DNA from 2 places in the Embleya australiensis genome. Region 2 is predicted to be linked to the other one. Evidence: riboswitches for the same ligand, from Rfam matches in the RefSeq annotation. Region 2 holds a riboswitch; the other holds the start of a gene.

Evidence for each region. A riboswitch is a leader RNA that binds a small molecule or an ion and turns the genes downstream of it on or off. The one in region 2 is predicted to bind cobalamin.
Region 1: linked by a shared signal. The riboswitch ahead of ACMXN5_RS10650 (energy-coupling factor ABC transporter permease) and the one ahead of ACMXN5_RS03675 (prenyltransferase/squalene oxidase repeat-containing protein) in region 2 are both predicted to bind cobalamin.

Annotation. Positions count from the first base shown of each region.
Region 1 covers NZ_CP182422.1:2,540,634-2,544,348, forward strand. Annotated here, with positions in the region: gene ACMXN5_RS10640 (class II aldolase/adducin family protein) at 1-705, shown strand, start outside; gene ACMXN5_RS10645 (RDD family protein) at 844-1,389, shown strand; cobalamin riboswitch at 1,577-1,785, shown strand; gene ACMXN5_RS10650 (energy-coupling factor ABC transporter permease) at 1,814-2,527, shown strand; gene ACMXN5_RS10655 (energy-coupling factor ABC transporter substrate-binding protein) at 2,524-2,904, shown strand; gene cbiQ (cobalt ECF transporter T component CbiQ) at 2,908-3,651, shown strand; gene ACMXN5_RS10665 (energy-coupling factor ABC transporter ATP-binding protein) at 3,648-3,715, shown strand, end outside.
Region 2 covers NZ_CP182422.1:879,052-882,766, reverse strand. Annotated here, with positions in the region: gene ACMXN5_RS03680 (hypothetical protein) at 1-126, opposite strand, end outside; gene ACMXN5_RS03675 (prenyltransferase/squalene oxidase repeat-containing protein) at 123-1,634, opposite strand; cobalamin riboswitch at 1,739-1,897, opposite strand; gene metE (5-methyltetrahydropteroyltriglutamate--homocysteine S-methyltransferase) at 2,046-3,715, opposite strand, start outside.

The DNA.
Region 1 (3,715 bases), 1.7 Mb from region 2:
GCCGCGGCACTGCGGCTGTTCGGCCGGTTCGGCTTCGAGGAGGGGGTGGCCGGGCACATCACCGCGCGCGACCCCGGGTTCGTCGACCACTTCTGGGTCAACCCGTTCGGCATGTCGTTCAAGCACATCACCGTGGACGACCTGATCCTGGTCAACCACGAGGGGCAGGTCGTCGAGGGCCGATTCCACGTCAACCAGGCCGCGTTCGCGATCCACTCGCAGATCCACGCGGCCCGCCCGGACGTGGTCGCCGCGGCGCACAGCCACTCCACGCACGGGCGCGCGTTGTCCGCGCTCGGGATCCGGCTGGAGCCGATCACCCAGGACGTGTGTCCGTTCTACGAGGACCACGAACTCTTCGACGACTACGCGGGCGTGGTGCTCGACGCCGAGGAGGGGCGGCGGATCGCCAAGACGCTCGGCTCGCGCAAGGCGCTGATCCTGCGCAACCACGGTCTGCTCACCGTCGGACAGTCGGTGGACGCGGCGGCGTGGTGGTTCATCACCATGGAGCGCTCCTGCCAGGTCCAGCTGTTGGCCCAGGCGGCCGGCGAACTGCGGCCGATCTCGCCGGAGAACGCGCGCCTGACCCGGGAGCAGCTCGGCAACGACACGGTGGCGTGGATCAATTACAAGCCGCTGTACGACGTGATCAGCCGCTCCGAGCCGGACCTGTTCGGGGCCGACGGCCCGATGACGATCTGATCGTTTTCGGTCGATCCCGCCGATCGATGATCATTTCGCCGCCGCCCGGTCGGGCGGGTTGTCCGCCGACCGGGCGCAATCTCCGCGAGATCGGCCGTGCCGGGAGTCAACCCGACCGGTTGCGGAAAGTACAACACCATGTACGAACGGAGCCTTCCGCAGCGGTTCGCGCGCTCGGCCCATCCCGTCGGGCCACGCGCCCGGGTGTGGCTGCCGACGATCGAACATCGGGTCGGCCCGTCGTTGCTGTACCGGCGGATCGGCCAGTTCGCGGTGGACGTGATCGCCTCCGCGCTGCTGCCCGGCGCCGCGATGTTCCTGTTCGTGCTGCTGCCCACCCACCCCGACGGTTCGATCCGCAGCGGTCCGCTCACCGCGACGATCACCGCCGGTGTGCTCGTGGTCGCGGTGGCGATCCTGTTCTGGTACTGGGTGCTGCGGCCCGCCGAGCACGACGGGCGCACCTGGGGCATGCAGGCGTTCGGGATTCGGGTGGTCGACGTGTCCGGCGGTCGGGCCGGGCGGCGCCAACTGGCGATCCGTTGGGTGCTGCTGTGCGTCGACGCGTTCGCGCTCGGTGTGATCGGGTTGGTCGCGGTGCTCACCAGCGAGCGGGGCCAGCGCATCGGCGACCGGGTCGCGGGCACCCTGGTGGTCCGAGGGCGCGGCCCCGGACTGCGCTGAGGGCCCGCCTCTCCCCCGGGCAGGGGCGCCCGGTCCCACGATCGCGAGCGTGCCCCGCTCCGCGCTCCCGCCCCGACGGGCCGTCGCACACCGCCCCGGAATGCGGCTATTGCTCCGCCGCTCCGTCCGCCTTGTGGTCTTGCGCACGGTTTGCAGATGCCACCTTGTCGCCATGTCCACTCGACCACTAGTGTCGGCTCGCCGTGGTGCTCGGGAAGCCGGTTCGATGCCGGCGCGGCCCTCGCCACTGTGATCGGGAAGTTCTCCTCCACCCCCGCGGGAACGTTGATTCGTCGCCTCGGGAAGCCACTGGGACCGCTGTCGCGGACCCGGGAAGGCGGAGACGTGAACGCACGACCCGTCAGCCAGGAGACCGGCCACGGCGATCGTCCGTCCACGAGGTGTTGGAGAGGGACCCTTCCTCATGCATATCGCCGAGGGCTATCTGCCCTGGGAACACGCCGCCGCCTGGGGCGTCGCGTCGACCCCGTTCGTCGTCCACGGTGCCCGCGCGCTCACCCGCGAGGTGCGCGACCGGCCCGAGAACACCCTGCTGCTCGGCGCGTCCGGCGCCTTCTCGTTCGTGTTGTCCGCGCTGAAGATCCCATCCGTCACCGGCAGTTGCTCGCATCCCACCGGCACCGGCCTGGGCGCCATCCTGTTCCGGCCGCCGATCATGGCGGTGCTCGGCACGATCACCCTGCTCTTCCAGGCGTTGCTGCTCGCCCACGGCGGGTTGACCACGCTCGGCGCGAACGTGTTCTCGATGGCGATCGTCGGCCCCTGGGCCGGCTACGGCGCGTACCGGCTCGCCCGCTCGCTCCTGGACCGGCGCGGCGGCACCATGCCGCTGGACGTCGCGGTGTTCGCCGGCGCATTCGTCGCGGACCTGAGCACCTACTGCGTCACCAGCGTGCAGCTCGCCCTCGCCTTCCCCGACCCGGACAGCGGATTCCCGGGCGCGCTGGCCAAGTTCGGCGGCATCTTCTCGCTCACCCAGATCCCGCTGGCGATCAGCGAGGGCCTGCTGACCGTCCTGGTGGTGCGCCTGCTGCGCCAATCCAGTCGCGGTGACCTGATCCGCCTCGGCGTGCTGAGCGACGCCCGGCCCGTGCGCGAGGAGGAGAAGAGCAAGTGAAGCGCTCGACGAAGATCAACCTGCTGCTCGTGCTGGCCGTGGTGCTGCTCGCGGCGCTGCCCGTGGTGTTCGGCATGGGCGACGACAAGGACGAGCCGTTCACGGGTTCCGACGCCCGGGCCGAGACCGCGATCACCGAGAACGACCCTGACTACAAGCCGTGGTTCAGCCCGCTGTACGAGCCGCCGTCCGGCGAGATCGAGTCCGGCCTGTTCGCGCTCCAGGCCGCGCTCGGCGCGGGTGTCGTCGGGTACATGTTCGGCGTCAAGCGCACCCGCCGAAAGCTCGCGCCCGAGGCGAGCGACACCCCCGACGGGTCGGGCCCGGGGCCCGATCCGGCCGCCGCGCAGGACCCGGTATCGGTCCCGGGTCGCTGACCCGTGTTGCCGATCGACGCGGCGGCGCATGCCAGTGCCTGGCGCCGCCGCCATCCGGCCGACAAGGCCGTGCTCTCCTTCGGGCTGCTCGGGTGCGCGGTGGCGCTGCCGCCGTGGCCGGGCGCGGTGCTGGTCGCGGTCACCGTGCTGACCATCGCGCTCGGCTTCGCCGAGGTGCCCGCCCGACGACTGTGGCGGGCGGCCCGCGCGCCGCTGGGATTCGCGGTGACCGGCGCGCTGACCCTGCTCGTGTCGATCCGTGCGGACGGCGTCGGCTGGGCGCCGGACGGGCCGCGCCACGCGGGCGAGTTGGTGGCCCGCTCCGGTGCGGCCGGGTTGGCGATGTTGTTGTTCGCGTTCACCACGCCGCTGTCGGACGTCCTGCCCCGGCTGACCCGGGTGGGTGTGCCGGCGGCCGTGGTGGACGTGGCGGCGGTGATGTACCGGATGTTGTTCCTGCTCTACGACACCACCGCCCGGATCAACCAGGCCCAGGCCGGGCGGCTCGGGCATCGCACCCGGCGGGCCCGGTGGCGCTCGGTGGCCGGGCTCGGGTCGGCGGTGTTCGTGCACGCCTTCGCGCGGGCCCGGCGGCTGGAGGAAGGGCTGGCCGGGCGCGGCTACGACGGGCGGTTGCGGGTGCTCGTGGACGAGGTGCCCGTCTCGCGCGGCTTCATGGCCGGGTCCGTGTTCCTCGTGGCGGCGGTCGTCGTCGCCACTCTTCTTCTGGGATCGGTGATGCCGTGATTCCGCTGCGGGTACGAGAGGTCGGCTACGCCTACGAGGACGGGCCGCCGGTGCTGAGCGGGTT
Region 2 (3,715 bases):
CTTGGAGGTGTCGACCGCGCGTGCGGTCGGTGCGGCGACGGTGAGCTGGGCGGTGGCGGGCAGGGCGAGCAGGGCCAGGGCGGCGACCAGGCGGGCCATTCGGCCTCTGCGGCCGAGGCGCCTCACGTGTGCTGTCCGTTCTTGCGGCGCGCACCCGCGCGGACGGCGAAGCCGGTGCCGACCAGGCCGACCGCGAGCAACACCAATCCGCCGACCTGGGCACCGGTACGGGCGAGGCTGCCACCGCCGCCGTTCGCGGTGCCGCCACCGCCGTAGGTGCTTCCGCTGCCGGATACCGAGCCGCCTGTGCCGGCCTGGTTCGTGTTCGTCGCGGACGCGGACGAAGACGCGGAGATCGACGCGCCGGCGGTCTGGCTGAGCGAGGTGGTGGGCGTTGCCGACGTCGAGGCCGACGGGCTCGCGGACTCGGTGTGGGTGGCCGAGCCGGTGGGTGCGGGAGTGTCGGAACGGGTCGGTACGGAAGTGCTCGTCGCGGTCCCGGTCGGTTCGGTCGGCGCCTTGCCCAGGTCGCCGAGCGGGACGCCCGCGAGCACGAGCAGGGCCTGCGGTGTCGCGCGGCGCCACTGGTCGCGCTGGAAGTCGGGGATGCCCTCCGCCCGAGCCGAGGTCAGCGCCTCCTCGTTGTAGGCGATCGTGCCGACGTCCTTGTTCGCGGCGCCGGCGTTGTCGGCGGTGATCTGGTGCTTGGCCACCCACGCGGCGGCCTTGTCCGCCTCTGCCGAGTAGCCGGCCGCGTGCAGGGTCTGCCCGGCCAGGCCGGTGCTGTTGGTGTTCGAGGCCGCCGTGGGACCCGAACCGCCGAACGAACCGTCCGCTTGCTGCCGCGACTTCAGCCAGTCCGCCCCCTTCTTCGCAGCCGCCGCAGCGCCGGTCGACCCGCTCTCCGCCGCCGCGGACAGCAGTGCCTGCACGGCCATCCCGGTGGAGTCCGGGTCGAGGACGGTGGTCGGGGTGTCCTGGCAGACCGGCCCGGTGCTGCCCAGTTGGTCCGGGAACAGTCGGAAGCCGCCGCTGGGGCACTGCTGCTTGATCAGGAAGTCCACCGCACTCTGCGGCACTCCGCCGCTGCGGGCCAGGCCCAGGACGGCGAGCGACTGCCCGAAGGCGTTGCCGGAGTCCGGGCTGCCGGTGAGCTTGTCCCGGACCCGACCGACGTCGTCGCCCGCGTCCGGGCCGGCGACCAGATCGAGGGTCTCCGCCCGCATGTCCAGCCCGCCGAACGCGGCCGGGTTGCGGCCGGCCACGACCGACGCGAACAACACCTTCGCGGTCGCCCCGGCGATCCGCGAGCCGGGTATGCCCCACTCCTCGGCGCTGTTGTACTTGCGGATGTTGGCCGCCACGGCGTCGGTCGCGGCCTTGAGCGCCGCAGGCTCCGAACGGGTGGCCGCCAGCGCCATGACGGTGTCGATGGTCAGGCCCCAGTCCGAACCGGAGAACCCGGGTATCCCCCCGTCGACCAGCTCCCCGGCCTGCCACTTCGCCGCCGCGGCGGCCTGCGTGGCATACGGGTTCGCGGCGTCGGCCGACGCGGAGAAGACAGGGGAGGCCGCGACCAGGATCGCGCCGCAGACCGCGACCGCGCCGGTCTTTCGCACAGTGAGCCAGGACATCGGTGGAACCCTTCCGGGACCGACGCGTCCCGGGGCTCGCCCACGACACGACGCCGGTCGGGCGGTCCGGGCTTCAGCGTGTAGTCCACGACAGCTGGAGCCGACAAAATTCGTACGCACCCAGGTATTCCGACTCGCGGCGGCCTCGCGGCCACCGCCTACGGTTGCGGGTCAGCGCCGGATTTCGACCGGCTTCCCCTGGGTTTCGAACTATGTAGTTGGAGTGCCGATATGGCTCGGCGTGCGGAGCCTACGGAACATTCCGGTCGTTGGACAATACGAGGAGTGCGGAAGCCGCCGTGCCCCTTGTCACGATGACGAACGCCACGGATCGGAATAGGCGGCAGGGGCGGTCACGTCGCGGGCGGTCGCCGGGGCGGGTACGTGCGTTCCCGCCCCGGCGAACTCAGGTCAGGAGGCCGTGTTCGGCAGCGTCGCGCGCACCTCCCGGGCCGCCGCGACCAGATTCTCCAGCGAGGTGCGGACCTCGGGCCAACCACGGGTCTTGAGGCCGCAGTCGGGGTTGACCCATAGACGTTCGGCGGGGATCGCGGCAAGTCCCTTGCGGAGCAGGCCCACCACCTCGTCCGCGCTCGGGACGCGCGGGGAGTGGATGTCGTACACGCCGGGTCCGGCCTCGCGCGGGTAGCCGTGGGCGGCGAGTTCGCCGGCGACCTGCATGTGTGAGCGGGCCGCCTCCAGGCTGATCACGTCGGCGTCGAGGTCGTCGATGGCCTGCACGATGTCGCCGAACTCGGCGTAGCACATGTGGGTGTGGATCTGGGTGGCCGCGCGTACGCCGGACGTGCTCAGGCGGAATGCCTCGGTGGCCCACGCCAGGTATTCGGCGTGGTCCACGGCGCGCAATGGCAGCGTTTCGCGCAGCGCAGGTTCGTCCACCTGGATGACCGAACTCCCGGCCGCCTCCAGGTCGTTGACTTCGTCGCGCAGCGCGAGCGCGACCTGTCGGGCGGTGTCGCCGAGCGGTTGGTCGTCGCGGACGAAGGACCAGGCGAGCATGGTCACCGGTCCGGTCAGCATGCCCTTGACGAGTCGGTCGGACAACGACTGGGCGAACGCGGTCCAGCGCACGGTCATCGGGTCGGGGCGGGAGATGTCGCCGGCCAGGATCGGCGGGCGCACGTACCGGGTGCCGTAGGACTGGACCCAGCCGTGCCGGGTGGCAACGTACCCGGTGAGCTTTTCGGCGAAGTACTGGACCATGTCGTTGCGTTCGGCCTCGCCGTGGACGAGGACGTCGATACCGGCCTTCTCCTGGAAGGAGATCACATCGCGGATCTCGGCCTCGATGCGCTCCTCGTACCCGACGCCGTCGATGCGTCCCGCCCGCAGGTCGGCGCGGGCGGCGCGCAGCTCGGCGGTCTGCGGGAAGGAGCCGATGGTGGTCGTGGGCAGCAACGGCAGGCCCAGATGCGCGCGTTGGGCCTCGGCCCGTTGGGCGTACGGCTTGCTGCGGCGCGCGTCGGCGTCGGTGACCGCGGCGGCGCGGGCGCGCACGGCGGGGTCGTGGGTGAGGGCGGACGCCTTGCGTGCGGCCAGGTCGGCCAGGTTGGCGGCGAGGTGGGTCGCGATGGTGTCGGTGCCCTGAGCGAGGCCGCGGGCCAGGGTGACAATCTCCTCGGTCTTCTGCCGGGCGAACGCGAGCCACCGGGCGATCTGCGGGTCGATGTCGCGTTCGGCGTCGGCGTCCAGCGGCACGTGCAACAACGAGCAGGAGGCGGCGACATCGACGCGGTCGGCCAAGCCCAGCAGTATGCCGAGGGTAGTCAGTGACTTGCCGAGGTCGTTGATCCACACGTTGCGGCCGTCCACGACGCCGGCGACCAGACGTTTGCCGGGCAGTCCGCCGACGGCGGCCAGCGCGTCCAGGTTGGCGGCGGCGGAGCCGGTGAAGTCCAGTGCCAGGCCCTCGATCGGGGCTTTGGCCAGGATCGGCAGCGCCTCGCCGAGGCGGTCGAAGTACGAGGCCACGAGGACCTTGGGCCGGTCGGTCAGTTTGCCGAGGTCGCGGTAGACGCGGGCGGCGGCGCCCAGTTCGGCGAAGCTGCGATCCTGCACCA